DNA from 2 places in the Glutamicibacter sp. X7 genome. Region 2 is predicted to be linked to the other one. Evidence: predicted binding sites of a transcription regulator. Region 2 holds the regulator's gene; the other holds the start of a gene.
The links. Region 2 encodes HrcA, which represses chaperone genes, less so after heat shock. Its sites were predicted from a motif close to TTNGCACTCGNNNNNNNCGAGTGCNAA; they were not measured.

Region 1: the regulator HrcA is predicted to act here: its motif matches at 2,403-2,429, upstream of groL (chaperonin GroEL).

Annotation. Positions count from the first base shown of each region.
Region 1 is NZ_CM142678.1:594,949-598,361, reverse strand. It holds gene ACYU0X_RS03065 (DUF4031 domain-containing protein) at 1-498, shown strand, start outside; gene groL (chaperonin GroEL) at 576-2,213, opposite strand; gene ACYU0X_RS03055 (LytR C-terminal domain-containing protein) at 2,497-3,093, opposite strand; gene ACYU0X_RS03050 (DUF3263 domain-containing protein) at 3,145-3,402, opposite strand.
Region 2 is NZ_CM142678.1:1,855,771-1,859,183, forward strand. It holds gene ACYU0X_RS08965 (16S rRNA (uracil(1498)-N(3))-methyltransferase) at 1-26, opposite strand, end outside; gene dnaJ (molecular chaperone DnaJ) at 37-1,158, opposite strand; gene hrcA (heat-inducible transcriptional repressor HrcA) at 1,216-2,223, opposite strand; gene ACYU0X_RS08980 (DUF3097 domain-containing protein) at 2,337-3,188, shown strand; gene ACYU0X_RS08985 (DUF4870 domain-containing protein) at 3,302-3,413, shown strand, end outside.

The sequences.
Region 1 (3,413 bases), 1.3 Mb from region 2:
GATCTGTTGCTTCCGGAGGGCATATCGCACAGCGAACGCCGGGCGGCATACTTGGCCGCTTGGTTTCATGACGCCGTCTATAACGGAAGCCCGAGCGACGAGCAGGAATCGGCAGAACTGGCCGAATCATTGTTGGCGGGGATCCTGCCTGTGGAAGAGCGCCAAAGGGTCAGTGCCCTGGTGTTAGTGACCGCCACACATCGCGCCAGCCCTTCGGACAATGTGGCCATGTCGCTCTGCGACGCGGATCTTGAGGTTCTTGCCCGTCCCCAACCTGCCTACGATCGCTACGTAGCTGCCATAGCCGAAGAATACGCCCACTTGGACCCCGTGCTCTTCGCTCAGGGGCGGTTACGTATACTCGACGATTTTCTGCAACGTCCGGCAATCTACGCCACGCCAGAGGCCCAAAAACGTTGGGAGTCCGCGGCTCGAGCCAATATCGAGCGCGAGATTCGACGACTGAATAGCGGACTGAGCTCCACAGCAGAGCGTTAAATGAAACGGCACGGGGCCGTATCCATCAAAGGATACGACCCCGCGCCTTGAGGCCTATTGAGCCAAACGGGTCAGGCTTAGAAGCCGCCCATTCCGCCCATGCCACCCATCTCATCGCCGCCCGGAGCGGCAGCGCCAGCCGGAGCCGGCTTGTCTGCCACAACCGCCTCGGTGGTCAGGAACAGACCAGCGATCGAGGCGGCGTTCTGCAGTGCCGAACGGGTAACCTTCACCGGGTCGTTGACGCCAGCGTCCAGCAGGTCAACGTACTCGCCGGTGGCGGCGTTCAGACCGTGGCCAGCAGGCAGACCCTTGACCTTGTCAGCAACGACGCCCGGCTCGAGACCAGCGTTCAGGGCGATCTGCTTCAGCGGAGCTTCGATACCCACGCGTACGATGTTCGCACCGGTGGCTTCGTCACCCTCGAGGGAGAGCTTGCCGAAGGCGGCTTCGCCAGCCTGGATCAGAGCCACGCCACCACCGGCGACGATGCCCTCTTCCACGGCTGCCTTAGCGTTACGCACGGCATCCTCGATGCGGTGCTTGCGCTCCTTGAGCTCCACCTCGGTAGCGGCGCCGGCCTTCAGCACGGCCACACCACCGGAGAGCTTTGCGTGGCGCTCCTGCAGCTTCTCGCGGTCGTAGTCCGAATCGGTGTTCTTGATTTCGGCAGCGATCTGGCTCTTGCGACCCTCGATGGCGTCGGCGTCGCCGCCGCCCTCCACGATGGTGGTCTCGTCCTTGGTGATAACCACCTTACGGGCGGTACCCAAGACCTCAAGGCCGACGTTGTCCAGCGACAGGCCGATTTCCTCGGAAACAACCTGGCCACCGGTCAGAATAGCGATGTCGGTCAGCATGGCCTTGCGACGATCGCCGAAGCCCGGAGCCTTGACGGCGACGGACTTGAACAGACCACGGATCTTGTTCAGGATCAGGGTTGCCAGAGCCTCGCCCTCGACGTCCTCGGCAATGATCAGCAGCGACTTGTTCGACTGCATGACCTTCTCCAGCAGCGAAACCATGTCCTTGACGCTGGAGATCTTCGAGTTGACGATCAGGATGTAAGGGTCTTCCAGGACGGTTTCCTGGCGCTCCGCGTCGGTGACGAAGTAGGCCGAGATGTAGCCCTTGTCGAAACGCATACCCTCAGCGAGCTCAAGCTCGAGGCCGAAGGTGTTGGATTCCTCGACGGTGATAACGCCCTGCTCGCCGACCTTATCCAAAGCCTCAGCGATCAGACCACCAATTTCGGTGTCGCCAGCGGAGATCGACGCGGTAGCAGCGATCTGCTCCTTGGACTCGATCTTCTTGGCAGCGGTGAACAGCTCGGCGGTGACGGCCTCAACGGCCTTGTCGATGCCGCGGCGCAGTGCGATCGGGTCGGCGCCTGCGGCAACGTTACGCAGGCCTTCCTTGACCAGTGCCTGAGCCAGCACGGTTGCGGTAGTGGTACCGTCACCTGCGACGTCGTCGGTCTTCTTAGCTACTTCCTTGACCAGCTCGGCGCCGATCTTCTCGTAGGCATCCTCGAGCTCGATCTCCTTGGCGATGGAGACACCGTCGTTGGTGATGGTCGGTGCGCCCCACTTCTTTTCAAGTACGACGTTGCGCCCACGCGGGCCCAGGGTAACCTTCACGGCGTCGGCCAGGGTGTTCAGGCCGCGCTCGAGGCCGCGGCGTGCTTCCTCGTCAAATGCAATCATCTTGGCCATAGTGGCTTACGGTCCTTTCGGGACAATCATGCGAAAGTTCAACCGACAGACAGCGCCCGCGACGGACGAGTGTTCCGTTTCCGGCATCGGACCGGAGACGAACCAGCTCTCGCTATCTGAGGTAATTCGCCTCGGCGCAACGTGACCGTGCTTCCGGAAGGAAACGGTTAAACCGGAAACCGACCGGAATTAGCAGTCTCGACGCGCGAGTGCTAATACAAATATTGGCACTCTCGCGGTGCGAGTGCAAGCCGGTCGGCTCTAGGCGAAGACTTATTCGAGGCTACTGTTCCTCGGTCACATCGCTACCTATAACGATCGAGATTCGGTCGGGAATATTGCTGGTTTGCAGTACCGCCTCAATACCGAGCGCAGCCGCCGTCTTCTGAGCAGTCATCTCGTACGCGTTAGACGCGTAGTAAACGGCGGATTCGGTTTCCAGTCGCGACCAATCGCCGGTGCGCAGATTCGTGAAGCCCTCTTCGAGCAACTGCTCTTGCGCAGTTCCGGCCGATCCGCGTACCCCGGACGCATTGTAGATACCCACGCGCTGCCCGTAGAGCACTTCGGAGTCGTCGATGCTAAAGCTGGGCGAGGGCTCCTCGGTTTCGCTCGGGGTTGGCGAGGAACTCGTCTCCTCGCTTGCCGTTGTCGTCGCGGTCGGCTCCGTAGCGGTAGGCGAGGCAGGCTGCTGGTTAAAGACGAAGAACGATATGGCTCCAATGATCAGCACGGACACCGCGGCGATAATCACCCAGCGTAGCGACCCGCCCGCGGACTTTGCCGCAGCAGATTGCGCCCATCCATGGGCATGGTGCGATCCCACTCGGGTGTTGAACTCCGGAACGCGATCAAACTCATCACGCGGGTAGTTGGTCATTCTCGTCCTTGTTCGATGGATAACTGGCGGCGGTCGGTGTGCGGGAGTGACTCAACGTCCCTGTCCGACGGCGCCGCCCACGCGTCGCCTCGTAGTTCGTAGTCTACGCAACCGCTTGACCAGCATCGGGTCATAGGCCAACGCAGCGTCCGTGTCGATCAGCTGGTTGAGCAGCTGATAGTAATGGGTCGCGGACATCGAAAACTGCTGCGTAATGGCCTGTTCCTTGGCACCGGCGTACTTCCACCACAGGCGCTCCATGTAAAGAATCTGTTGCGAGCGCTCGTCTAATTCGCTGTCCGGATTCATCACGAAATCAG
Region 2 (3,413 bases):
TCGATGGTGAAGCTCTGGTTACTCATTGGCTAGCCGTTAGCGCTGGTGGAGCTTGTCGCGCAGGCGGGCAAACATGCCGCCGGACTGTTCGACCTGACCGGCGGTCATCTCCTCACCGCGGAGCTTAGCCAGCTGTTCGAGCAGGTCGCGCTGGGCGGCGTCGAGCTTGGTGGGGGTCACCACCTGCAGGTGCACGACGATGTCGCCGCGCTTGCCGCCGCGAAGCCGTGGCACACCCAAGCCGGGCAACGTGACGGTGTCCCCGTCCTGCGCGCCGGCTTCGACGTTCACGGTCTGTTCGCCGTCGAAGGTTTCCAGCTTCAGCTCGCAGCCCAGGGCCGCGGCGGTCATCGGCAGGCTCATCTTGGCGTGCAGGTCGTTGTGGTCGCGTTCGAAGATCTTGTGGCGACGCACGTCAATTTCCACGAACAGGTTGCCGTTCGGGCCACCGCCCGGGCCTGCCTCGCCCTGACCACGGAGCTGGATGCGGGTACCCGAGGCCACACCGGCCGGAATGTTCAGTTGCTTGGACACATGCTCGCGCACGCGGCCCTCGCCGTTGCACTCCACGCAGGGATCCGGGATGGTGGTGCCGTAGCCGCGGCAGGCGGCACAGGTTTCGACGGTCATCATCTGACCCAAGAAGGAGCGCACCGGGCGCTGCACTTGACCGGCGCCGTGGCAGATCGAGCAGGTCACCGGGCTGGTGCCTTCGCGGCAGCAGGAGCCGTTGCAGACCTTACAGGTGACAGCCGATTCCATCTCCAGCGGGTACACGGTGCCCTTGACCGCGTCCTCCAGGTCGATGGTGACGGTGATCAGCGCGTCACGCCCTGGCTGGGTACGCGACATCGGGCCCTGCTGGCCGCCGGCACCTCCGAAGAACTGCTCGAAGATATCCCCGAAGCCACCGAAACCGCCACCGCCGAAGCCTTGCTGGCCGTTGCCGTTCTCGTCGCCGGTCGCGTCGTAGTTGGCGCGCTTCTGCTCATCGGAGAGCACCTCATAGGCGCGGGTTACCAGCTTGAACTGCTCAGCGGCATCCTGAGACGGGTTCACGTCCGGGTGCAGCTTGCGCGCAAGTTTGCGGTACGCGCTCTTGATTTCCTGTCCGGTCGCGTCCTTGGCCACGCCAAGGGTTTCATAGTGCGTGCTCACGGTGAAGCCGCATCCTTTCTGCAGGGGTCATACGTTGAGTGTAGGGGCCAACAAGGGTTAGCCGGTCAAAATACGCGAAAGATAGCGCGCCACAGCGCGTACTGCGGCCATCGACGAGGGATAGTTCATGCGCGTCGGGCCCAGCACGCCGAGTTTATTGCGGGCATCGTTACTGTAGGTGGTGGCGATGACCGCGGTATCCAGTAGCTGGCCGTAGTGGTTCTCGGTGCCGATGGCTACGGCCACACCACGTGAATCCGCTTCGAGCTCGGAAAATAGCTTCAGCAATACAACCTGTTCCTCTAGTGCTTCGAGAACCGGAGTAATGCTCAAAGGAAAGTCTCTGCCCGAACGGGCCAAATTCGCGGTTCCGGCCATCACAATACGCTGTTTGCCAGCGGCGAGGGCCATTGCCGAAATACCGTCGACCAATTCGTTGAGAAAAGCCGCGTCTAGTTCCGCCGGGACGGGCACGGACTCAGCCTGTGCCAAGTCGGCAATTTGCCGCCCCGCAAAGTGGGTTAGCAGCCAGATTTTGGAACGTTGGAGCTCTTCTTCACCAATCATCCGATCCACCGTCAGCATGCGCTGATCCACGGTGCCGTCGGAGGTGATAAGTACCATCAGCACCTGGGATCCACCCAGCCACACCAGTTCCAGATTTTTCAAATGTGCCAGGTCGTAATGCGGCACCTGAATCATCGCGACCTGATTGGTCAACTGTGAGAGCAAGCGCACGGTGCTGCGCAAGAGATCGTCGAGATCGTGCGAACCGTCGAGAATCTTGTTGATGGCGTCGCGTTCGGGTCGTGAGAGCGGCTTGAGCTCCTCGATCTGATCCACGAAACGCCGATAGCCCTTTTCGGTAGGGATACGCCCCGAAGAGGTGTGCGGGGCCGCGATCAGCCCCTCCTCTTCCAGGGCCGCCATGTCATTGCGGATTGTCGCCGCCGAGACGCCGAGATTATGACGATCTAGCAGCGCCTTAGAGCCGACGGGCTCACGGGACTGCACGTAGTCCTCGACGATTGCGCGCAGCACATCCAACCTACGCAACTCACTCATGGGACCACCTCGCCTCGAATTAGCACTCGAACCTTTCAAGTGCCAAGTCTAGTACGTTCAACGCTTGCTAGCATGGGATTTCCCGCGTATTCGATCACAGCGAAAGGCAGTTCGTGACCAATTATCCCTGGGGCGCCCAAGACCTGCGCGCGCCACAGCCGCGAAAACTCCGCCAAGTGCCCGTCGCCAAGGGCCTACTGCTTGAAGACGTGGACAGCGGATGGGTCGGTGAAGTCATACGCACGGAAAAGTCCGGCGGCATGCGCGTCATCGTGCTTGAAGATCGACATGGCCGCACTCGCTCCTTTCCCGCAGGCTTCGGATTTCTGCTCGAGGGCGAACCGGTTGAACTAATCGAGCCGCGCACAGCGGCCGGCTCGGGCAAGAAAATCTCTGCCTCCGGTTCCGTGGCGGTCACCGGGCATAAGGCCCGTGTTGCCCGCGCCAGTCGCATCTGGGTCGAGGGTAAGCACGATGCGGAACTGGTCGAAAAGGTGTGGGGCCATGACCTGCGCGTGGAAGGCATTGTTGTCGAGCCCCTGCACGGCGTCGACGACCTGGCTGGAGCGATCGCCGAGTTCGCCCCATCGCCACAGCGACGTCTGGGCATTCTGGTTGATCACCTGATCGAGGGCACGAAAGAACAACGCATCGTCCAAGAGGCACTCAAGGTGCCCGGTGCGGCCGGAAACGTGAAAATTCTCGGCCACCCCTACGTGGATGTCTGGCAGGCGATCAAACCCGCCACGCTGGGAATTTCGGCGTGGCCGGTCATCCCCAAAGGCACGGATTGGAAAACCGGCGTGTTGCGCAGCTTCGGCTGGCCGCATGCGACGGCCGAAGACATCGGCATCGGTTGGTCGAAAATCTTGAATACCGTCACCCATTACGGACAACTCGAACCGCAGTTGCTCGGTCGTGTCGAAGAGCTGATCGATTTCCTCACCAGCGAAGATTACAACTAGCTAACAATCGCCCAGTAAATGGAGAATAGGGTGCAATATCCCCGATTTCTCCGGCGACACTGCGTAGAATTAGGCGTAGAAACCAACAGCAACGCGAGGAAGTGCCAGTGTCAATGCGCCAGACGGATCCGTCGAAGGGTTCGAATTTCGAGGGATCCAAAACATCGGCTCAGCCGTTGACTCCCTCCGAAGACCGCCAATGGGCAATGCTCGCCCACTTCGGCT